3 regions of the Novilysobacter erysipheiresistens genome follow, and region 2 is predicted to be linked to each of the others. Evidence: predicted binding sites of a transcription regulator. Region 2 holds the regulator's gene; each other region holds the start of a gene.
What was found. The regulator FliA, encoded in region 2, starts transcription of late flagellar genes. The targets are predictions, from matches to a motif close to TAAAGTTTNNCNNNCNNNGGCCGATAA.

Region 1: the regulator FliA is predicted to act here: its motif matches at 4,908-4,934, upstream of SNE34_RS12570 (GGDEF domain-containing protein).
Region 3: the regulator FliA is predicted to act here: its motif matches at 6,366-6,392, upstream of SNE34_RS13680 (HDOD domain-containing protein).

The regions. Positions count from the first base shown of each region.
Region 1 covers NZ_JAXGFP010000006.1:232,548-240,482, reverse strand. The annotation lists gene SNE34_RS12600 (amidohydrolase family protein) at 1-385, shown strand, start outside; gene SNE34_RS12595 (glutathione peroxidase) at 403-885, shown strand; gene SNE34_RS12590 (hypothetical protein) at 979-1,305, opposite strand; gene SNE34_RS12585 (hypothetical protein) at 1,481-1,804, opposite strand; gene SNE34_RS12580 (hypothetical protein) at 1,841-2,152, opposite strand; gene SNE34_RS12575 (Tex family protein) at 2,336-4,723, opposite strand; gene SNE34_RS12570 (GGDEF domain-containing protein) at 4,942-6,972, shown strand; gene SNE34_RS12565 (ferredoxin--NADP reductase) at 7,000-7,809, opposite strand; gene SNE34_RS12560 (App1 family protein phosphatidate phosphatase) at 7,854-7,935, opposite strand, start outside.
Region 2 covers NZ_JAXGFP010000007.1:95,842-103,776, reverse strand. The annotation lists gene flhB (flagellar biosynthesis protein FlhB) at 1-674, shown strand, start outside; gene flhA (flagellar biosynthesis protein FlhA) at 770-2,761, shown strand; gene SNE34_RS13160 (AAA family ATPase) at 2,790-4,418, shown strand; gene SNE34_RS13155 (MinD/ParA family protein) at 4,402-5,295, shown strand; gene SNE34_RS13150 (RNA polymerase sigma factor FliA) at 5,292-6,056, shown strand; gene cheY (chemotaxis response regulator CheY) at 6,097-6,489, shown strand; gene SNE34_RS13140 (protein phosphatase CheZ) at 6,486-7,136, shown strand; gene SNE34_RS13135 (chemotaxis protein CheA) at 7,141-7,935, shown strand, end outside.
Region 3 covers NZ_JAXGFP010000007.1:209,871-217,805, reverse strand. The annotation lists gene SNE34_RS13705 (L-serine ammonia-lyase) at 1-391, shown strand, start outside; gene SNE34_RS13700 (homoserine dehydrogenase family protein) at 378-1,541, opposite strand; gene SNE34_RS13695 (O-succinylhomoserine (thiol)-lyase) at 1,538-2,764, opposite strand; gene metX (homoserine O-succinyltransferase MetX) at 2,761-3,840, opposite strand; SAM riboswitch class I at 3,913-4,032, opposite strand; gene SNE34_RS13685 (peptidoglycan DD-metalloendopeptidase family protein) at 4,164-5,156, shown strand; gene SNE34_RS13680 (HDOD domain-containing protein) at 5,213-6,322, opposite strand; gene SNE34_RS13675 (peptide chain release factor 3) at 6,500-7,935, shown strand, end outside.

The DNA of each region.
Region 1 (7,935 bases), on a different contig from region 2:
CGCCAAGCTGGTCGAGTTCGTCGGGCTGATGCACGAGGCCGGCGTGCCGATCATCGCCGGTACCGACGAGATGCCCGGCTTCACCCTGCAGCGTGAGCTGGAGCTCTACGTGCAGGCCGGCATGACCCCGGGGGAGGCCTTGCAGACCGCGACCTGGAACGCCGCGGCCGCATCGCGCGTGCGCGAGGACCGCGGGTCGATCGAGGTGGGCAAGCGGGCCGACCTGATCCTGGTCGATGGCGAGCCGACGGCGAACATCTCCGACATCCGCAAGGTCGCGCTGGTGCTCAAGGGCGACACCGCCTATTACCCGAGCGAGATCCACGCGGCGCTCGGGATCGAGCCGTTCGCCCAGCCGGTCAGGCTAGGCGCTGCCGGTCGCTGACCGCGGAGGATTCGCCGATGACCACTGTGTACGATTTCTCCGCCATCGACATCGATGGCCAGCCGCGGGCGCTGGACGAATTCCGCGGCAAGCTGCTGCTGATCGTCAATGTCGCCTCGAAGTGCGGCTTCACCCCGCAGTACGCGGGGCTGGAAAACCTGTCGCGCCAGTACGGCCCGCGCGGACTGGTGGTGCTGGGGTTCCCGTGCGACCAGTTCGGCCACCAGGAGCCGGGCGACGAGGCCGAGATCAAGCAGTTCTGCGCCCTGCGTTACGACGTCGGCTTTCCGATGTTCGCGAAGGTCGAGGTCAATGGCGACGACGCCCATCCGCTGTGGAAATGGCTGAAGGACGAGAAGGGCGGCATCCTCGGCATCGACGCGATCAAGTGGAACTTCACCAAGTTCCTGGTCGGCCGCGACGGCTGCGTCCTCAAACGCTATGCGCCGAAGGACGCGCCCGAATCGCTGGCGTCCGACATTGAGGCGGCGCTGGTGTGATTCCAACGGACAGGGACTGGTGGGAGTTGCGGGCGCCCTCCGCAGGCATGTCCTGCGGAGTCCGCTCCTCCAAGGTCGCCTGGCACCTTCGTGTTATTGGGCCCGTCCCTGGAAGGCACCTTGTCTGTTGATGTCCTTCACGATCTCCTTGCCGACCTTTTCGCGTTGTTTTTCAATCGCGACCCACTCCTCCTCGGTATGGCATTCCTTTGCACCGAGACGACTGCCGGTGACTTTCGAGCGCTCGCAGCGGACGTTGTCGCGGTCACTGGTGCCCATTGCTTCGCTTGCGACGGCTGGTGCGTTGGATGCAGTGGTCAGGCTGGATGCCGCGGTGTCGGCCGCAGGCTGGGCCGGACCCGTCGTCGCGCAGCCGGCGATGGCCATGAGCGTCCCGGCCAACATCATCGTCATTTTCAATTTTGCATTCCTTGGATTGGGTTAACGACAAACTCAAGCACGTGGGGCAAGTCAGTATTCTGGCGAATCGATGACAGGTCCGAATAACACGATACCGCACTTCAACTGGCTGGAAAGCCATGACTCGCAGTGATCCGGCGCCCCTTTTGTCCGCTCAAACCGGGTTGCCGGTTCTTCAGAGGCCGTCGGCAAGACTGCCCGAAGTGCGGGAGGGGCGTGAGCCTTCGATAAACCCCACCGGGACCCGCTCGATGTCGTGCATGAGCTCATCGGCACGTTTGTCGATCAGGGCCCACTCCGCTTCGGTATGACAGACCTTGCCACCAAGGCGGCTGCCGGTGACGGACATGCGTTCGCAGCGGATCTTGTCCGGGTCCTTGGCCTCGCCCGTTACCGGAGTCGCCTCGGGTTTGGCGGTGTCTGCCGAGGGCTGCACCTGTGCCATCAGGTTGCCGGTGGCAAACACGAGCGCGCCGGCCATGAGTGCTTTGATCTTCATCTGGAAACACCTTGCCCGGGCTCCGGGCGTTTGGGCTCAGCCGCCTTCCTGTCGGCCCAGCGGGTTGGCTTCGAGGTCGCTCATGATCTCTTTCGCCTGTTTCTCGAGGGCGGCCCATTCTTCCTCGGTGCGGCACACCTTCTGGCCCACTCGACTGCCAAGAACCGGCATGTGCTTGCAACGAACGTCACCGGTGTTTTTCGCTGCCGTCGCGTCGCTCGCGACCGCAGGTGTACTGGCTGACGTCGGTGCAACTGCTGCGGGCGCCGCGGCCTGATCGCCCGGGTCCGTCGTTGCGCAGCCCGCGACGGCCACGAGCATTCCGGCCATCATTATCATCGTCTTCATTTTGCAATGTCCCGATTGGTTTTGAATTCCGCCACCGAGGCGACGCGCTGTCTGGCACACCTTCGCGTATCACGGATGCTGTCTCAAATCTAGGCGCTCACGGGGCTGAATTCAAATGATTTGGCGGTTACTGAATGCCGGGGCGGTTAAGCGCCAATATCGGGCCTGAAAAATTCCGGGCCTTCAGCCGTTGCCTTTTGCCCGCGCAAACGCCTGGGCCAAGGCGTTGTTGGCGGGCGCCGCCGCGGTCGATCCGTCGTTCCCGCGCACGGGCCTGTTGCGGGTTCCGTCCTGCACCGGGCGCGCCTCGCGTCGACCCGAATCGCGCCGGGCCGTGTCACGATCTGTGGCCGGCCGCGGCGCAGACGCGCTGTCGTTCAGCCGGCAGGTCAGGGCGATCCGCTTGCGCGGGATGTCGACCTCCAGCACCTTCACTTTCACCACGTCGCCGGCCTTGACCACGTCGCGCGGGTCCTTGACGTAGCGGTCGGCCAGCGCCGAGATGTGGACCAGGCCGTCCTGGTGAACGCCGATGTCGACGAACGCGCCGAACGCGGCGACGTTGCTGACCACGCCTTCCAGGATCATCCCGACCTGCAGGTCCTTCAGTTCCTCGACGCCGTCGGCGAAGCGCGCGGCCTTGAACTCGGGGCGCGGATCGCGGCCGGGCTTCTCCAGCTCCTTGAGGATGTCGCGGATGGTCGGTACGCCGAACTTGTCGTCGGTGTACTGCTCCGGCCGGATGCCGCGCAGGAAGCCGGCATCGCCGATCAGCTGGCGCACCTCGCGGCCGCAGTCGCGCACGATCCGCTCGACCACCGGGTAGGCCTCGGGATGCACCGAGGAGGCGTCCAGCGGGTGCTCGCCGCCGGCGATGCGCAGGAAGCCGGCGCACTGCTCGAAGGTCTTGTCGCCGAGGCGCGGCACTTTCAGCAGTTCCTTGCGGCTCTTGAAGGCGCCGTTGGCGTCGCGATAGACCACGATGTTGTCGGCGACCGTGGTCGACAGTCCGGACACGCGGGTGAGCAAGGCGGCGGAGGCGGTGTTGACGTCAACGCCGACCGCGTTGACGCAGTCCTCGACCCGGGCGTCGAGCGCGCGCGCCAGCCGGAAGCCGTCGACGTCGTGCTGGTACTGGCCGACGCCGATCGCCTTGGGCTCGATCTTGACCAGTTCGGCCAGCGGGTCCTGCAGGCGGCGGGCGATCGACACCGCGCCGCGCAGCGACACGTCGAGGTCGGGGAACTCGCTTGCGGCGAATTCCGACGCCGAGTACACCGAGGCGCCGGCCTCGCTGACCACGATCTTCTGCATCTTCAACTCGTGCGCGAGCTTGATCAGGTCGCCGGCGAGCTTGTCGGTCTCGCGGCTGGCGGTGCCATTGCCGATCGCAATCAGCTCCACCGCGTGCTTCTCGCACAGCTTGCGCAACACATGCAGGGAGCCATCCCACTGGTTGCGAGGCTGGTGCGGGAAGATCGTGTCGGTGGCGACCAGCTTGCCGGTGCGGTCGACCACCGCGACCTTGACCCCGGTGCGCAGGCCCGGATCGAGCCCGAGCACCGCCTTCGGCCCGGCGGGCGCGGCCAGCAGCAGGTCCTTGAGGTTGTCGCCGAACACCGCGATCGCCTCGGCCTCGGCCTTCTCGCGGGCCTGGCCGAACAGGTCCAGCAGCAGGTGCAGATGCAGCTTGGCCTTCCACGCCAGCCGACACGCATTGAGCAGCCAGGTGTCGGCAGGTCGGCCCCGGTCCTGGATGCCGGCATGGTGGGCGACCCGGCCGGCGGCTTGCGCATGGCCGGCCTCGGCATCGGTGCCGGGCTCCAGGTCGAGGAACACGATCTCCTCGCGGCGCGCGCGGAACAGCGCGAGCAAGCGGTGCGACGGAATCCTGGCCAGCGGTTCGGCGTGGTCGAAGTAGTCGCGGTACTTGGCGCCCTCGATCTCCTTGCCCTCGGCGACGCGGGCGCGGATCCGGCCGACGTCCTGCAGCCACTCGCGCAACTCGCCAACCAGCTTCGCATCCTCGCCCCAGCGCTCCATCAAGATCGCGCGGGCGCCTTCCAGCGCGGCCTTGGCATCGGCCACGCCCTTGTCGGCGTCGACGAAGCCAGCGGCGAACGCCTCCGGCACCTGCGTCGGGTCGGCCAGCAGGCCGTCGGCCAGCGGTTCCAGCCCGGCCTCGCGGGCGATTTGCGCCTTGGTCCGGCGCTTGACCTTGTACGGCAGGTACAGGTCTTCCAGCCGCGCCTTGCTGTCGGCGGCCTCGATGTCGGCGCGCAGCTCGTCGCTCAGCTTGCCTTGCTCGTCGATGCTCGCCAGCACCGCGGCGCGGCGGTCCTCCAGCTCGCGCAGGTAGGTCAGGCGGGACTCCAGGTCGCGCAACTGGGTGTCGTCGAGGCCACCGGTGACTTCCTTGCGGTAGCGCGCGATGAACGGCACCGTCGCGCCCTCATCGAGCAGGCCGATCGCGGCGCGGGCCTGCTCGGGCCTGGCGCCGATTTCCTCGGCGATGGTGCGGGCGATCTTCTCGGCGAGGGCGGCGGCAACTTTCGGGGCGGATTCGGGCATTGCGGGTTTACCTGATGAGGGACGGTGCAGCGAACAACCGATTGTGGCGATGCGGATGCGGTCGGGAAACCCGTTGACAGCTACCCGTGAGCGCAGGCAGGTCGGGGAATGCGCGGGTGGATCTGGCGCGCAGGTCAATTTGGTGATTGCGATCACTAGCCGCATCCGCGCGTGCGGGATCGGCTCAACCTTGCACGCCATTGGCCGTTATCCGTGACATGTACCGGTCCGCCCTCATCGTGTTGCTGGCATTGCTGCCATCGCTGGCCCTGGCGGCGCCGGCGCGGGTCGACGAGATCCTCGAGCACCAGCGCGTGCACGGCTACCACTCGTTGCCGGCGGCGATCGAGCAGTTGCAATCCGCCAGCGACGTGCCCACCGACAACGCACCACTGGACCTGCGGCGCCGCTATCACGGGGCGCTGGCACGGCTGTCGTCCGTTGCCGGCGACTCGACGGTGGCGCTGGCTTCGCAGGCCAAGCTGCAGGCGATGGCCGACCTCGAGAATTGCCAACCGTGCCGGGTCCAGGCCTTGCTCGCGCGCGGGCAACTGGCATTGGCCAAGGGCCATATCGAAGCCGCCCGCGGCCACGTTGCCGAACTGCGTCCGCTGGTGGACCCGGCGGATCAGGGCCTGCAGGTGAAACTCGGGCTCTTCATGGCTCGGCTCGAAGACTCCGACAGCAACCTCGCGGCCGCGGTCGAGCACGCGGTGCCGGCGGTGGCGTTGGCCGAGAAGCGGGGGAACACGGCCGACCGCCTGCAGTTGATGATCGTGCTGGTTGGCCTGAACGCCGACCTGGGCCACGTCGAGCGCGCCGGGGCGATCGCCGCCGAAGGAGTAGTGATCGCCAAACGGGTGGGCTTCGACGAAGCGCTGGGGTATCTGCTGCTCAACCAAGGCCACATCCATGCCTTGACCGGCCAGCGCGACCAGCAATACAAGGCACTGGCCGCGGCCCTGCAGATTGCGGCCGGCGATCCCGGTCTGGCAGGGATCGAAGTCACCAGCCGCTCCAACTTGGCCGACTACTACCTCAACCAGGGCAACAACGTTGCCGCGCTGGACCACGCCAGCCGTGCGACCGCGCTGGCACGAACCGTCGACGACCAGCGCGGACTGACCGTCGCCACCGCGAACGAAGGCATCGCCCTGAGCCGGCTCGGCCGGGTCCAGGAAGGAATCGACAAGCTCAACGCCTCGATCGACATGGCCGGACGGATCGGCCACAAGGGTTACGTGGTCGGCATCACCCACGAACTGGTGCTGGTGCTCGAGAAAGCCGGCCGCTACCGCGAAGCGCTGGACGCGACCCAGCAGGTCGCCGCGCTCAATCGGGAGATCACCCGGCAGGAGCGCGAGCGTGCGGTGATGGAGCTGCAGGAGAAGTACGCGGCCGAACGCAGGAACCGCGAGATCGAGCGGCTGGAGGCGGAGAACCGCTTGAAGGAAGCCGAGGTCCGCGCACGGACCTGGCAGCAGCGGCTATGGGTCGCGATGGTGGTGGCATTGCTGCTGGCGGCGTTCCCGGTCCTGCGGCGGCTGGTCAAGGCGCGCCACGCCAACCGGCGGCTGAAGGCGGCCAACGCCAACCTGGCCGAACAGTCCGCGCACGACCCGCTCACCGGAGTATTCAATCGCCGTCATTTCCAGGCCCTGATGGCGCAACACGGGATCGCGGCGGGCAGGGGCGCGTTCGACGGCGAGGACGACGGCGAGGAGTGCGTCGGCCTGGTCCTGCTCGACATCGACCACTTCAAGGCGATCAACGACACCCGCGGCCATGTGGCGGGCGATCTCGTCCTGGTTGAAGTCGCGCGGCGCTTGCAGGGGCTGGTGCGGGACCGGGATGCGGTCGTGCGCTGGGGCGGGGAGGAGTTCGTGCTGGTGCTTCCCGGTGCCTCCGTTGCCGGCCTGGCCGTGCTCGCCCCGCGAATACTGAGGACGATCGGCAGCGAGCCGGTGCGGGCGGGGAACGCGGCCATCGACGTGACCGTGTCCGCCGGTTGCGTGGCGTTTCCGGTGAACCGGGAAAAACGCTGGGAAGACGCATTGCAGCTGGCCGACGCGGCGATGTACCTGGCCAAGCAGCGCGGCCGCAACCGGGCGGTGTGCGTGACCGCGGTGCGCGAAGGCGAGGTGCTTGATGCGATCAGCGATGACCTGGCGACGGCCGAGGCGTCGGGCCGGGTGTCGCTGTTGATGCTGCCCGGGCCATCGCGTCCAGTGGCGCTGGACGTGGCGTGACGATAGCCGCGCCTTACGACGGCACGACTATTTCTCGACGAACGCACGCTCGAACACGTACTGCCCCGGCGTGCCGATCCGCGGCGCCGCGCTGAAGCCGCGGCCGTCGAGCAACGCGCGGAAGTCGGCCAGCATCTGCGGGCTGCCGCAGATCATCGCGCGGTCGTGCGCGGGGTCCAGCGGCTCCAGCCCGAGGTGTTCCATCATCTGGCCCGTCGCCATCATGTCGGTCATGCGCCCGCGGTGGTCGCGGCCTTCGTGGCGGAAGTCCTCGCGGGTCACCGCCGGGAAGTAGCGCAACTTCTCGCCTATCACCTCGCCGAGCAGCTCGTGGCGCGGCAGTTCGTTGACGATGTAGTCGCGGTAGGCCAGGTCCTGCGCATGGCGCACGCCCTGGCACAGGATCACCCGCTCGAAGCGCTCGTAGGTCTCCGGGTCCTTGATGATCGACAGCCACGGCGCAAAACCGGTGCCGGTGCCGAGCAGGTACAGGTTGCGGCCCGGGTGCAGGTCGTGGATCAGCAGGGTGCCGGTCGGCTTGCGGCCGATCAGCACCCGGTCGCCGGGCTTGATGTCCTTCAGCCGCGAGGTCAGCGGGCCGTCGGGCACCTTGATGCTGAAGAACTCCAGCTGCTCCTCCCAGTTGGCGCTGGCAATCGAGTATGCGCGCAGCAGCGGCTTGGTGCCGCCGTCGGGCTGCCCGACCTCCAGCCCTATCATCACGAACTGGCCGTTGTCGAAACGGAAGCCGTCGTCGCGGGTGGTGGTGAAGCTGAAGTAGTCGTCGGTCCAGTGACGGACGTCGAGCACGGTTTCGGTGCCGAAGGCAGAGGACATGCGGGAAAGGGCAAGGCGTGGGAGCCCGCCATTTTAGCCGAGCGTCACTGCCGGGGCTTTGCGGCGCCTAGCTGCCGTTTCGCCTGGTCCAGGACGTCGTGCCCGGCTTCGGACACGGCGGCTTCG
Region 2 (7,935 bases):
GGGTGGTCTACCGCGCGTTCCGCGGACTGGTCGCAATGCCGGGAATGACCCTGGAAGGGGCCGTCGCCAGCGGCCTCGACACCGCGCTGTGGGCGCTGCTGGCGATGGCCGGCTCGCTGGCCCTGATCGCCGCGATCGACGTGCCGTGGCAGCACTACCAGCACCGCAGCAAGCTGAAGATGACCAAGCAGGAGATCCGCGACGAGTACAAGGAAACCGAAGGCAACCCGGAGATCAAGGCGCGGGTGCGCCAGGTCGCCCAGCAGATGTCGCAGCGACGGATGATGGAAGCGGTGCCCACTGCCGACGTGGTGGTGATGAACCCGACCCACTACGCGGTCGCGCTGAAGTACGACGCGGCCAACATGCGCGCGCCGAAGGTGGTCGCCAAGGGCGTCGACGAGATGGCGCTGGCGATCCGCGATGTCGCCGAGAAACACCGGATCGCGGTGCTGGAGACGCCGCCGCTGGCACGCGCCTTGTATAGGCAGGCGCAGGTCGATCAGGAAATCCCGGTGAAACTCTACGCCGCCGTCGCGCAAGTGCTGTCGTACGTCTTCCAGCTGAAGGGCTGGCACCCGTCGTACGGGCCGCCGCCGGTGCTGGCCGAGGTCGACGTCGGTCCCGACGGTGCGGTCGACGACATGGCCGGCGACGGCGGAGCGTCGCGATGACGGCGCAGGCGGGCGGCAATCCGTCGGCGAGCCGGTTTTCCGGCATCGCCCGCGACGCCGGCAAGGGCGCCGCCGCGCCGCTGATCGTGCTGGCGATGCTGGCGATGGTGATCGTGCCGCTGGCGCCGCTGGTGCTGGACGCGCTGTTCACCATCAACATCGCGATGTCGCTGGTGGTGTTGCTGGCGGTGGTCTACGTCAAGCGGCCGCTGGAGTTCTCGGTGTTTCCTAGCGTGCTGCTGATGGTCACCCTGCTGCGGCTGGCGCTGAACGTCGCCTCGACCCGGGTGGTGCTGCTACACGGCCACGAAGGTCCGGGCGCGGCCGGCCACGTGATCGAGTCGTTCGGCCAGTTCGTGATCGGCGGCAGCTACGTGGTCGGTATCATCGTTTTCGCGATCCTGACCATCGTCAACTTCATCGTCATCACCAAGGGCTCGGGACGCATCTCCGAGGTATCGGCACGCTTCATCCTCGACGCGTTGCCGGGCAAGCAGATGGCGATCGACGCCGACCTCAACGCCGGCCTGCTGACGCGCGAGGACGCCCGCGCGCGCCGCGAGGAAGTGCGCGAGGAAGCCGACTTCTACGGCTCCATGGACGGCGCCAGCAAGTTCGTCCGCGGCGATGCGATCGCCGGGTTGCTGATCCTGGTGATCAACCTGGTAGGCGGCATCGGGATCGGCCTGCTGCAGCACGACATGGCGTTCGGCGACGCGGCGACCACCTACGTGCTGCTGGCGATCGGCGACGGCCTGGTGGCGCAGTTGCCGGCGCTGTTGGTTTCCACCGCGGTGGCGATGCTGGTGACCCGCGCGACCCGCGAGCAGGACATGGGCCCGGCGGTGCGCAAGCAGGTGTTCGGGCAGAAGCGCGCGTTGATCGTGGCGGCACTGCTGATGGGCCTGGTCGGGATCGTGCCGGGCATGCCGAACCTGCCGTTCCTGATCCTCGCCGCGGTGATCGGCTACGCCGCGTGGCAGTTGCACCAGCGCGAAACGCTCGCCGCGCAGCAGGCCGAATCGCCCGAAGACACCACCGCTGCGCCGTCCGCCACGGCCGAACTGAGCTGGGACGAACTGCGCCCGGTCGAGCCGCTGGGGCTGGAGGTCGGCTACAAGCTGATCGCGATGGTCGACAAGAGCCGCGGCGGCGAACTGCTGGCGCGCCTCAAGGGCGTGCGCCGCAAGCTGACCCAGGACCTCGGCTTCCTGATCCCGGCCGTGCACGTGCGCGACAACCTCGAGCTGGCGCCGGGCCAGTACCGCATCCTGGTCCACGGCGTGCCGCTGGCCAGTGGCGAGTTGCACCCGGAGCGCGAGCTCGCGCTCGACCCCGGCCGGGTGTTCGGCCCGCTCGACGGCATTGCCGGCAAGGACCCGGCGTTCGGCCTCGACGCGGTGTGGATCCTGCCGAACCAGCGCGCCCACGCCGAGTCGCTGGGCTACACCGTGGTCGACGCCGCCACTGTGGTCGCCACCCATCTGTCGCACCTGGTCCGCGAGCGCGCGTCCGAACTGCTCGGCCATGACGAGGTGCAACACCTGCTGGCCAGCGTCGGCAAGGCGACGCCGAAGCTTGTCGAGGATTTGACGCCCAAGCTGCTGCCGCTGTCGGTGATCGTGCGGGTGCTGCAGTCGCTGCTGGCCGAGAAGGTGCCGCTGCGGCAGATGCGCCAGATCGTCGAGGCTTTGCTTGAACACGGCGCCCACACCCAGGACCCGGCCGCGCTGATCGCCGCGGTGCGAACCGCGCTGGGCCGCTTCATCGTGCAGGAACTCAACGGCCTCGACCCCGAGCTGCCGGTCTACACCCTGGCGCCGGCGCTGGAACGCGTCTTGCAGGACTCGGTCAGCGGCCAGGGGGCCGCGCTGGAGCCCGGACTTGCCGAACGCCTGCACCAGAACCTCAGCGATTGCGTGGCCCAGCAGGAGAGCCGCGGCGAGCCCGCCGTGCTGCTGGTCCCTAGCGGGATCCGCGCGACCCTCGCGCGGCTGGTGCGGCACAGCGTCCCGGCGCTGTCGGTACTGGCCTACACCGAGGTCCCGGAAGACAAGCGGTTGCGCCTGGTCGGCGCGATCGGTTGAACACAGAACATTGCGGAAGGGTTGATCGATGAGAATCAAGCGTTTCATTGCCAGCGACATGCGCACCGCGTTGCGGATGGTCCGCGACGAACAGGGCCCGGATGCGGTGATCCTGTCGAACCGGCCGTGCGCGGAAGGCGTCGAGGTGGTTTCGGCCACCGATTACGACGAGGCGCTGGTGCACCAGGCGCTGCGCGCCGCCGCGCCGGCGCTGGCCGCGGTCCCGACGGCCGCCGTGCCGGAGATGCCCGAGCCGGTGGCGGCGCCCAGGCTGGCCCCGGCACCGGCGGTCGCGACCGTTGCCGCGCCAGCCCCACCGCCGGTCCGCGAGACCCTGGCCAGCCGCGCACGCGCGGTGTTCAAGCTCGGCGACGACACGCAGCCGGCCGCGGTCGAGCCGCCGGCGGAACCAACCCTGGCCGAACTGATGAACACCGGTGCGGCGACGCCGCCGCCCTCGCCCACCCGCTTCGAGTCGATGATGGCCGCGCTCGGCGCGCCAGCGGCGCCCGTGGCGCAAGCAACCGCCGCGCAGCCGACCGCGCCGACGCCCGCGCACGATGACGGCTCCACCAGCCACGACACTACCGGCGCCGACAATGCCGGTCCCGACGCCACCGTCCCCACCATCGCAACCACCGTTTCCCCGCCTGCGTTGTCGCGGCCGACCGAGGATGACGACACGTCTTCCGACGCGGCCGCGGCAGCGCAGGTCCCTCATCTGCAAGCCGTGCCGCGCTGGGACGCCGATCCGGCGGTCGCGGCGATGCGCGAGGAGCTGGCCGCGATGCGCCAGGTCATCGAGCGCGAGATGGGCCAGTTCGCGGTCGAACGCCTGCGCGGCTCGCCGGCACGCGCGGCCGCCTTCGACACCCTGCTCGGCTACGGTAGCGACGAGGCACTGGCGCAGACCATCGCCGCCAGGATCGACCCGACCCTGGACCCGGCCCGGGTCCGCGCGCCGCTGCTGGCCGAACTGGCGCGGATGCTCACCGTCAATCGCGCCGAGCCGATCGACGACGGCGGTGTGATTGCCCTGATCGGTCCCACCGGCGCCGGCAAGACCACCACCGCGGCCAAGCTCGCCGCCCGATTCGTCGCCCGCCACCGCGCCCGCGACGTCGCCCTGGTGACCACCGACGCCGAGCGCGTCGGCGCCCGCGAGCAGCTGCACGCCCACGGCCGCAAGCTCGGCGTGACCGTGTGCGAGGCGCACGGCCCCGAAGCGCTGGCCAAGACCCTCGAACAACTGGTTGATTACCCACTGGTGATCGTCGATACCGCCGGTTTCGGCGCCCGCGACCGCGCCCTGCTCGGCCAGCTGACCTGGCTGCGCGCGACCCGCAACGTGCGGAGCCTGCTGGTGCTGCCGGCCAATGCCCATCCGCACGACATGAACGAGGTCGTGCGCCGCTACCGCATGGCCACCCCGGAAGGCGTGGTGCTGACCAAGCTCGACGAGACCGGTCGCCTCGGCGCCGCCCTGTCGGTGGTGATCCGCAACGGCCTGAGCCTGGCCTACACCGCCGACGGCCAGCAGGTTGAGACCGACCTCGCCCAGGCCGATCCGTCGCACCTGGTGTTGCTACTGGAGAAATTGCGCCGTGCTGCCGATAACCCCCTTGCCACCGAGGACCGCCATGCCGTCGTCTGCTGATATGACCGTGCCCGCACAGGTCGCTTTCCAAGCGTCCGCGCCTTCGCCTGCGCCGGTCCGGGTCATCGCCGTCGCCAGCGGCAAGGGCGGCGTCGGCAAGACCAGCGTCTCGGTCAACCTCGCCATGGCCCTGTGCAACGCCGGCCAGCGCACCCTGCTGCTGGACACCGATCTGGGCCTTGCCAACATCGACGTGATGCTCGGGCTGTCGCCGCGCTTCACCCTCGCCGACGTGTTCGCCGGCCGCTGCGAGCTGCGCGACACCCTGCTGGAAGGTCCTCGCGGGCTGTGGGTGGTGCCGGCCGCGTCGGGCAAGCGCCACATGACCGAACTGCTGCCGCAGCAGCACGTCGGTCTAGTGCATGCCTTCAGCCAGCTTGACGTGCCGCTGGACGTGATGGTGGTCGACAACGCCGCGGGCATCGCCGACGGCGTGCTGACCTTCTGCCAGGCCGCGCAGGACGTGATCGTGGTGGTCTGCGACGAGCCGGCCTCGGTGACCGACGCCTACGCCCTGATCAAGGTGCTCAGCCGCGAGCGCGGCATCACCCGGGTGCAGGTGCTGGCCAACCAGGTCCAGCATACCGGCGAGGGCCGGCAACTGTTCGACAAGCTCGAGCGGGTTACCAGCAAGTTCCTCGACGTTACCCTCAGCTACCTCGGCGCGATCCCGCGCGACGAATGGCTGCGGCGCGCGGTGCAGCGGCAGGAGGCGGTGGTCGACGCGTTCCCGTCGGCGCCGGCCTCGGTCGCGTTCCGCGACATCGCCCGCCGCGCCAGCCAGTGGCAGAGCCCGCCGGGACCGCGCGGCCACGTCGAGTTCTTCATGGAACGCCTGATCGCACCGACCGGCGCATCGGCAAGGAGCGCCGCATGAGCGCCGCCGCTGCCGCCTACCGCTCCAACCAGGGCGCCCACCCGGCCAACGACGCCGCGCTGATCGTCGAGCGCCATGGCGAACTGGTGCGCCGCATCGCCCACCACCTGGCCGCGCGCCTGCCGGCCAGCGTCGAGGTCGACGACCTGATCCAGGCCGGCATGCTCGGCCTGATCGACGCGGCCCGAAATTTCCAGGCCGACCAGGGCGCGGCGTTCGAAACCTACGCGTCGATCCGCATCCGCGGCGCGATGATCGACGAGATCCGCCGCGGCGACTGGGTGCCGCGCTCGGTCCACCGCCGGTATCGGGATGTAGTCGCCGCGACCCGCCAGGTCGAGCAGGACACCGGCCGCGCCGCCACCGCGCAGGAGATCGCGGCGGTGCTGGAGGTCTCGCTCGACGACTACCACCACATGATCCAGGACGCCGCGCGCGGCCAGCTGATCAGCCTCGACGCGCAGCTGGAGGAGCACGACGGCGAGCCGCGCACGACCGCCGCGGGCGCGGTCACGCCGGCGCGCGAGTTCGAGCACACCGCGTTCCGCGAGGCACTCGGCGGCGCGATCGGCGACCTGCCCGAGCGCGAGCAGCTGGTGCTGTCGCTGTACTACGAACAGGAGCTCAACCTGCGCGAGATCGGCGCGGTGCTGTCGATCAGCGAGTCGCGCGTCTGCCAGATCCACGGCCAGGCCATGTTGCGCCTGCGCGCCCGCCTCGGCGACTGGCGCGACGAGGTCGACCCCGACAGCCAGCCCTGAGCCCGCCACCCACCACCCATCTGCCGCACGAGCCTTATCCATGGACAAGAACATCCGCATCCTGATCGTCGACGACTTCTCGACCATGCGCCGCATCGTCAAGAACCTGCTTAACGACCTCAGTTTCTTCAACACCACCGAGGCCGACGACGGCAACACCGCGCTGGTCGAGCTGCGCAAGGCGCCGTTCGATCTGGTGATCACCGACTGGAACATGCCGGGCATGCCGGGCATCGACCTGCTCAAGGCGATCCGCGGCGACGCCGCGCTGGCAAAGATCCCGGTGCTGATGGTCACCGCCGAGGCCAAGCGCGAGCAGATCATCGAGGCCGCGCAGGCCGGCGTGAACGGCTACGTGATCAAGCCGTTCACCGCGGCCACGCTCGGCGACAAGCTGGCCAAGGTGTTCGAGCGGCTGGAGAGCGCGGCGTGAGCAGCGACGACGGTGAGGCCGTGATCGCCGCACCGGCCGGCGACGGCAAGGGCCTGCTTCCGCAGGACCGGCAGGTCATCACCAAGCGCCTGCACGCGGCGCTGTGGGCGCTGGAGCACGACGACCATGCCGGTTGGCGGGCCAACGTCGACGAGCTGATCCAGTGGCGCACCCAGCCGTTCGTGCAGGGCCTGGCCCGGCTCGCCCACGAGCTGGAACTGGCGCTCGGCGAGATCGGCGATCCCGCCCACCATGCCTCGCTGCCCGACGCCTGCGCGCGGCTGGAGCACGTCGTCACCCTGACCGAGACCGCGAGCATGCGCACGCTCGACCTGATCCAGGAATGCAGCGGCCTGCTCGGGCAGCTGTCGATGCAGGACGCAACGCAGGCCGAGACCATTGCCGGCGTCCGCGCGCGCTTGTCGGAAATGACCGCCGCGCAGGGCTACCAGGACCTCACCGGGCAGATCATCCTGCGCGTGGTCGAACTGGTGCGTGCGGTGCAGGCCGGCCTCGGCGACGCGGTCGGCCAGGCACCACCGCTGCAGTTGTCCAACCGCGGCCACGGCCCCGCGGTCGCCGGGCTCGACCCCAAGCCGGCGACCCAGGACGACGCCAACGAACTGCTGTCGTCGCTGGGGCTGTGAGTCGATGAGCGCGGCGTTCGACACAGGCGACGACATCTGCGCCGACTTCCTGATCGAGGCGCGCGAGATCCTCGACCAGCTCGGCGAGCAGATGGTCGCGCTGGAGGGCAACCCGGCCGACCGCGAGTGCCTCAACGCGGTGTTCCGCGGCTTCCACACGATCAAGGGCGGCGCCGGTTTCCTCGACTTCCCGCCGATGGTGGCGATCTGTCACGCGGTCGAGGACCGCCTCAACGTCGCCCGCAGCGGCGAGGTGCCGCTGGATGGCGCCGCGTTCGACGGCGCCCAGCAGTCGCTCGACCTGCTGGTCGACATGCTCGACTGCGTCGCCGCCGGCGAGCCGCTGACGCCGGCCCCGCAAGCCCTGCTCGACGGCCTGCGTGCCGGCACCCGCTCGCCGGCCGAGGTCAGCGCCGCCGTCGCGGCGCCGGTCGACGACAATCTCGACGACCTCGATTTCGAAGCGCTGCTCGACAGCCTGCACGGCTCGGGCGGCACTCCCGGCGCGACGCCGGCGCCCGATGTTGCCGTCGCGCCGACGCCCGCCGCCGCTCCGCCAGCGGCACCGGCACCCACGCCGGCAGCCGCGCCACGCAAGCTCGCCACCGCCGCACATGTGGACGACCCGACCGTGCGCGTCGACGTCCGCCGGCTCGACGCGATGGTCAACCTCGTCGGCGAACTGGTGCTCGCGCGCAACCGCCTCAAGACCATCCGCCCGCGCCTGCGCGACGACGAGCTCGACCGCGCGGTGACCACCCTCGACGCCGCGACCTCGCGCCTGCAGTCGGCGGTGATG
Region 3 (7,935 bases), 110 kb from region 2:
CTACAAGGAAAACGCGAGCATCTCCGGCGCCGAAGTCGGCTGCCAGGGCGAGGTCGGCGTGGCCTGCTCGATGGCCGCTGCCGGCCTGACCGCGGCGATTGGCGGCAACCCCAGCCAGATCGAGAACGCCGCCGAGATCGGCATGGAACACAACCTCGGCCTGACCTGCGACCCGATCGGCGGGCTGGTGCAGATCCCCTGCATCGAGCGCAATGCGATGGGCTCGGTCAAGGCGATCAATGCCAGCCGCATGGCGATGCGCGGCGACGGCAAGCACAAGGTCAGCCTCGACAAGGTCATCAAGACCATGCGCGACACCGGCCGCGACATGCAGGACAAGTACAAGGAGACCTCGCGCGGCGGTCTCGCGGTGAACGTCATCGAGTGTTGAAGCCGCTCCTACAGGCCCGGCGGCGGCGGACGATGCGCAGCACGTCGTCCAGCAGCCCGGCGGCGGTGACTTCCGCGCCGGCGCCCGGGCCCTGGATCACCAGCGGCTGCACGCGGTAACGATCCGACCAGATCGCGACCTTGTTGTCGGTGCCGGCGCCGCCCGCAAGCGGATGATCCTCGGGCAGTGCCTCCAGCCCCACCCGGGCGTCACCCTTGCCGTCACGGATATTCTCCAGCCGCGCGATGAAGCGCAGTTTGCAGCCGTCCTTGCGCGCGGCGGCGAATCGTTCGCGCAACGGCGTGTCCAGCAGCGGCAATGCCGCATCGACGTCATCGCGGGCGAGGCTGGCGAGCGTCGCCGGCACCAGCGACTCGACGTCGACCTCGTTGCTTTCGAGTTCCACTCCGGCGCTGCGGGCAAGGATCAGGATCTTGCGCCGCACGTCCTCGCCCGACAGATCCTCGCGCGGGTCGGGTTCGGTGTAGCCGGCATCGCGTGCCTCGCGCACGAAGTCCGAGAACGGGCGCAGGCCGTCGTAATGGTTGAACAGCCACGCCAGCGAACCCGACAGTACGCCGGCGATTGCGTGGATGCGGTCGCCACCGGCCCGCAGGTCGCGGATGGAACGCAATAGCGGCAACCCTGCGCCGACCGTCGCGCTGTCGCCGTAGGTCGTGTTGCCACGGAGGCAGCCAGCGCGGATGCGGCGCCATTGCGCGAGGCCAGTGCCTTGGCCGAGCTTGCACGCGGTCACCACGTGGATGCCCTGCGCGAGCCACTCGGCGTGCCGCTCCGCGACCGTGGCGCTGGCGGTGGCATCGACCACGACCTGCGCACCATCGCCGTGCAGGACGATCGGAACCTGGTCCAGCCGACTGGCCCGTGGCTGGTTTTGCATCACCCGAAACGCCTCGCGTGGCGCCATTCCCAGCGTCGCACTGGCAGCGCGGCGCGAATTGGCGACGTGCACGAGAGACACTCCCCCGCCGAGTGGCGTGCCCGCCCATTGCGCCAGCCGTTCGATCACTGCAGTGCCGACCGTGCCTGTTCCGAGCAGGGCCACTCGCGCGGGAGGCGATGCGGCCGGGACGGCGGCTATCGCGTCGGGCCGGCGTGTGTGTACGCGGGTGACGGCCACCGCTTTCATTTCGCCACGCGTTTGCGGCTGGCCCGGGTCGCCTGCGCGCGTTCCAATGCCGTCGCGATGTCGGCGACCAGATCGTCGACATGCTCGATCCCGACCGACAGTCGCAGCAACCCGTCGCCGACCCCGGCCGCGGCCCGCGCCTCGGCCGACATCGCCGCATGGGTCATCGTCGCCGGATGCGCGACCAGGCTTTCGACGCCGCCCAGCGACTCGGCCAGGGTGAAGCACTCCAGGCCTTCAAGGAACGCGCGAACCGCCGATTCGCCGCCGTCGAGTTCGACACTCAGCATCGCGCCGAAACCTGTCTGCTGGCGTGCCGCAATCGCATGGCCGGGATGGCTGGAAAGCCCGGGGTAGTGCACCGCGCGCACCGCCGGATGGCCATCGAACAGATCGGCCAACGCGACAGTGTTCTCCTGGTGCACCCGCAGGCGCGCACCCAACGTGCGCAGGCCGCGCAGGGTCAGGAAGCTGTCGAACGGCGCGCCGGTGATGCCGAGGCAGTTGGCCCACCACGCCAGCTTCTCGTGCACGTCGGCATCCTTCGCCACCACCGCACCGCCGACGACGTCGCTGTGGCCGTTGATGTACTTGGTGGTCGAGTGCACGACGATGTCGGCGCCGAACGAAATCGGCTGCTGCAGCGCCGGCGACAGGAAGGTGTTGTCGACCACCGCGAGCGCCCCGGCCGCATGCGCGGCATCGATCACGAAGCGCAGGTCGGTGATCCGCAGCAGCGGATTGGAAGGCGTCTCAATCCAGACCAGCGCCGGTTCCCGCGTCAGTGCCTCGGCCAGCGCACGCGGATCGGTGAGATCGATCGTCAGCAACTCGAACGCCCCCTTGTCCGCCAGTGCGTTGAACAGCCGCCAGCTGCCGCCGTAGGCGTCATGTGGCACCACCAGCTTGTCGCCGGGCTTGAGCAGCGCGTGCAGCACGAGCGTGATCGCGGCCATGCCGGTCGCGGTGACCACGCTACCCGCCCCACCTTCCAGCTCGGCCAGGGCCTCGGCCAGCAGGTCGCGGGTCGGGTTGCCGCTCCGGGTGTAATCGTAGGTGCGTTTGTCGTTAAAGCCGGCGAAGCTGAAGTTCGACGACAGCACGATCGGCGGCGTGACGGCGCCATAGGCGGTGTCACGATCGATGCCGGCGCGTACTGCGCTGGTACAGCGGTTGCGCGTCGCCGGCGTCGCGCCGGGACGGTCCTGCAGATGGACGCTCATGCCGCCACCTCCGCATCGCCCAGCGCATCGGTGAGGATGCCGCCAATGAGCGCGGTCTCCTTGAGGAACGCGTCATGTCCGAAGATCGAGTCGAGCACGTACAGCCGGGTCGCGCCGCCCAGTCGCTCGACCAGTTCACGGGCATCGCCGATCGGCACCACCCGGTCGCCATTCACCGCCACCACTTTTACCGGCACGCGCACCGACTCGGGCTGCAGCGCCTGCAGGTCGATCGACTCCGACAGCCGAAGGAACGCGGTCGGCGAGGTGCGGCTGGCGTACCTGCTGCCGCAGTAATCGAGGTAGTCCTCGGCGCCGACGCGGACGTGGCCGTCGAGCACTTCGGCGGCGTCGAAGCGGCCATCGAACTCCTCGGGCGTGCGATAGCTCAGGATCGCCAGCTGCCGCGCCAGCTCCAAGCCGTGGCTGTCATCGCACTGCAACGCGCCCAATGCGACCGCGCGGCGCTGCAATGCGCGCCACGCACTGGCGTAGGGGTGGGCGCGATGGGCGCCGCTGATCGCCACCAGTTGCCGCAGCCGCGTGGGGTGCAACGCGGCGAACTGCAGGCCGACCATCGCGCCATAGGAGCAACCGACGAAGGCATGCAACCGGACGACGCCGAGCGCGTCGACCAGCGCGGCGATCGCGTCGGCCTGGTCGGCCGGGTCGAGCGCCACGTCGAGGTCGCCGTCGCTGCCGATCCAGTCGAAGGCAAGCAGGCAATGGCGTTGCGGGTCGAGCGCACGCCCCGTCCCGACCTGTGCATTCCACCAACCGCTTTCCGGAAACGCATCACTTGCGCCGACATGCCGGTCCGCGGAGATGCCCCCGGCGACGAAGACCACCGGCAACGACGGATCGCCGACACGCTCGTAACGCAGACCGACGGTGCGGCATCCGGCGTGGCGCAACTCGAGTTCGACTCGCACTTCGCCGCGCACCGCCGGGACGATATCGGCCGGCGCGGCAACGGGCGCGGGGAACGGGTGCGGTTCGAACGGCGCGACGGTTCGGGCGTGGCCGTTGCAGGGATCGAAGGCAGGACGGGGAGCGGGACTGGTTTGCAGGCTCATGGCGGCATCCGAAATGACGGTGGGCCATCGAGCCGACGGATGCGCACGCACCTCCATGGGAGGCAAATGGCGCAACCATCTTTCGGATCCGGTCTCGACCGGGCCGCAGGAATTGGCACCTTCGCACCGCTTGCGCAGTGGTGGGTTGCCCCGGCTTCAAAGGGCCTGTCCCTCAGCCGGTCTCGATGGATGGCCGGCAGTCTGCCGCGGCGCCTCGCTATTGTCAATCGCTTTATCCGTATGAAGCGATATATATAACCAACGGTTATCAGGGAAGCGGCGGCTGCCGCGACGGGTCGCGCCCGGGCGATAGACTTCCAGCCATGACATCCCGACCCTCGTGCCCGACGCCACGCGGCCTGGCGATATCCGCGGGCGCGCCGCCTGCCCTGCTCGTGGTCCTGTCGGTACTCTGGCTGGCGCTGGCCCCGGTGGCGCAGGCCGGCCAGGTCTACCGCTGGACCGACGCCGACGGCATCACCCATTACGGCGACCAGCCTCCGCGGAAGGCCGACGCCGAAGTCAGCACGATCCCGGTGTACGTCGAACCGACCGCGATCGCGCGCATGCGGATCGAACCCGTCGGCGACCGTTACCACGTGTGGGCCGACAACCGCCTGCCCGGACCGATCGAGGTGATGCTCGACTTCACCCGCCACAACAACACCGTCGGCAATCCGATGTTGCCGGCGCGCGCCACGGTCGCCGCCGACGGCAGCGCACTGGTCGCGGTGCTGCGTGCGCGCGAACCGGCGCAACCGGTGTCCTTCGAGTTGCGCATGGACAGCCTGCCGGGCAATCCCAGCGCGGCGCCGCAGGACGTGCAGTACCAATTGCCGCTGCAACTGGCCGCGTTGCCCGGCTCGGGCCCGCGGATCGACCAGGGCTACGGCGGCCGCTTCAGCCATCGCGATCCGGAAAACCGCTACGCGGTCGACTTCGCCACGCCGATCGGCACCCCGGTGCTGGCCGCGCGCGATGGCGTGGTGATGCAGGTGGAGTCCGGCTTCGACCGCACCGGGCTGGACCGCGACAAATACGGCGGTCGCGCCAACTTCGTGCGGATCCTGCACGATGACGGCGCGATGACGCTGTACGCCCATCTCAAGCCCGGCGGCGTGCTGGTCCGCGTCGGCCAGCGCGTGCGCGGCGGGCAGCAGATCGGCTTGTCCGGCAATACCGGATTCACTACCGGGCCGCATCTGCACTTCGTGGTGCAGGTCAACCGCGGCATGCGGCTGGTGTCGTTGCCGTTCCGGATGGGCGGCCCGGTCGGGCCGCTGCGCATCGTCGACGAAAGCCCCACGCCTTTGTAGGAGCGGCTTCAGCCGCGATCCGGAATCGGTCGAGCGCGCCCCGGATGATCGACGTGCTACGCCGCCTCGACCAGTTGCTCGCCCATCGAGCGCCACTTCGGCAGCTTGTCGATCTGGCCGACCGCACGCAGGTAGGCCTCGTCGACCGGGGTGTCGGCCACCAGCGCCGATGCCACGTGTACCGCACCGGCGACCCAGAACCCGGACATCCGCATCCGCGCCGGCTGCTGGTGGTTGGCGACCGCCTCGACGATCGGCATCGGCAACCCCCACAGGCCCAGCAAATAGGCGCCGGCCTCGGCGTAGTGCGGACCGTCGGGATTCAGCTCGGTGCCATCGTCGGTCGCGAAGCGAACCCCCGGCAACAACTTGCCGACCTCGGCCAGCAGGCCGGCGGTGGCCGCCAGTTCCGCGCTCGGCCCGCCAAGCAGTTGCCCGGCCAGGCGCGAAGTGCGCAGCGCGCGCGCCTGCATCGCTTCGCGATCGACGCCATCGATCTCGTCGGTACCGGCAAACGCCTCGGTCGCCAGCACCAGCCGCTGGATGTTCTGCAGGCCCAGTCGGGTCACCGCGGCGCGGATGTCGGTGACCACGCGTCCGGCGGAGAAGTAGGCCGAGTTGCACAGCCGCAGCACCTTGGCCGCCAGCACCGGATCCTGCGACAGCAGGTTGCCGACCTCGGCGGTATTGGTGTCGGGGTCGCGCATCAGCTGGGTCAGGTCGATGTAGAGCTTGGGCGGCGGCGGCAGCGAGCCGATCCGGCCGATCGCCTGGTTGAGCTCGGCGTTGTCGAGCAGTTCGCGCAGCTCGATCACGCTTTCCACCGCCTCGATCAGCTCACCGGCGTCGAGCGGTTTGCGCAGCAGCCGGTGTGCACAGTCGAGTACCTGCAACGCCTCGGCATCCTGATCGTTCTCGAGCAGCAGGATCCGCACCACTTCCGGACGCTGGCGGCGCAGCTGCGACAGCACCGCGGTGGCCCGTTGCGCGCCGGCGTCGAGTTCGCACACCAGCACGTCGACTGCGGCATCGTCGGCCAAGGCCGCATCGGCCGACGCGGTCCAGCGCACGTCCCAGGCCAGGCCGAAATCCGCCAGCGCCTGGTTCAGTTCCAGCTCCAGCCCGGCCGCGCGTCCACCCTCGTCCCCCACGATGACAATATGCACCTGATTCCTCGTATCACGTCGCGGATGCACCGCCTCCCAGGCGATATCGGCCGTCGCCGCGTCGACTGAACCGCCGCTTCTGTGACTGCCGCCGCAGATTGGCAAGGCCCCAGCCGCGGCCAGCTATAATTCGCGCCCTCCCCTTCGCTGCCTGGCGCGATCGCGCGCGCCTTTGCCATGTCCGACCCGGCTTCCAACCAAGTTTCCCTCGAAGCCCTGCGGCGCCGCACCTTCGCGATCATCTCCCACCCCGATGCAGGCAAGACCACGCTGACCGAGAAGCTGCTGCTGTTCGGCGGCGCGATCCAGATGGCCGGCTCGGTCAAGTCGCGCAAGACCACCCGCCATGCGACCTCCGACTGGATGGCGCTGGAGAAGGAGCGCGGCATCTCGGTGACGTCCTCGGTGATGCAGTTCCCGTATGACGGTCGCATCGTCAACCTGCTCGACACGCCGGGCCATGCGGATTTCGGCGAGGACACCTACCGGGTGCTGACCGCGGTCGATTCGGCGCTGATGGTGATCGACGTGGCGAAAGGTGTGGAAGAACGCACGATCAAGCTGATGGAAGTCTGCCGGCTGCGCGACACGCCGATCATGACCTTCATCAACAAGCTCGACCGCGAGGGCAAGGACCCGATCGAACTGCTCGACGAGGTCGAGAGCGTGCTCGGCATCCAGTGCGCGCCGATCACCTGGCCGATCGGCATGGGCAAGCGGCTCAAGGGCGTGGTCCATCTGCTCAGCGGCGAGGTCCACCTGTACGAACAGGGCCGCAACTTCACCCGGCAGGACTCGACCATCTTCGCCTCGATCGACGATCCCGGGCTGGAGCAGAAAATCGGCGCGCAGGCATTGGCCGAGTTGCGCGACGAGCTGGAACTGGTGCAAGGCGCCAGCCACCCGTTCGAGCTCGACAAGTACCTGTCGGGCGAGCAGACCCCGGTGTTCTTCGGCTCGGCGGTCAACAACTTCGGGGTGCAGTTGCTGCTGGACTTCTTCGTCAGGCACGCGCCGAGCCCGAAGCCGCGCGCGACCACCACCCGCGAGGTGGCGCCGACCGAGGAACCGCTGACCGGCTTCGTGTTCAAGATCCAGGCCAACATGGACCCGCAGCACCGCGACCGGGTCGCCTTCATGCGGATCTGCTCGGGCAAGTTCAGCGCCGGCATGAAGGCGTTCCACGTGCGCAGCGGCAAGGAGCTCAAGCTCGCCAACGCGCTGACGTTCATGGCCAGCGACCGCGAGATCGCCGAGACCGCGTATTCGGGCGACGTGCTCGGCATCCACAACCACGGCACGGTGTCGATCGGCGACACCTTCACCGAGGGCGAGAAGCTCAGCTTCACCGGCATCCCCAACTTCGCGCCCGAGTTGTTCCGCCGCGCCCGGCTGCGCGACCCGCTCAAGCTCAAGCAGTTGCAGAAGGGTTTGGCCCAGCTCAGCGAGGAAGGCGCGACCCAGTTCTTCCGGCCGCTGATGAGCAACGACTTGATCCTCGGCGCGGTCGGCGTGCTGCAGTTCGATGTGGTCGCCTACCGGCTCAAGGACGAGTACGGGGTCGACGCGATCTTCGAGCCGGTCGCGGTCGCGACCACCCGCTGGATCCGCTG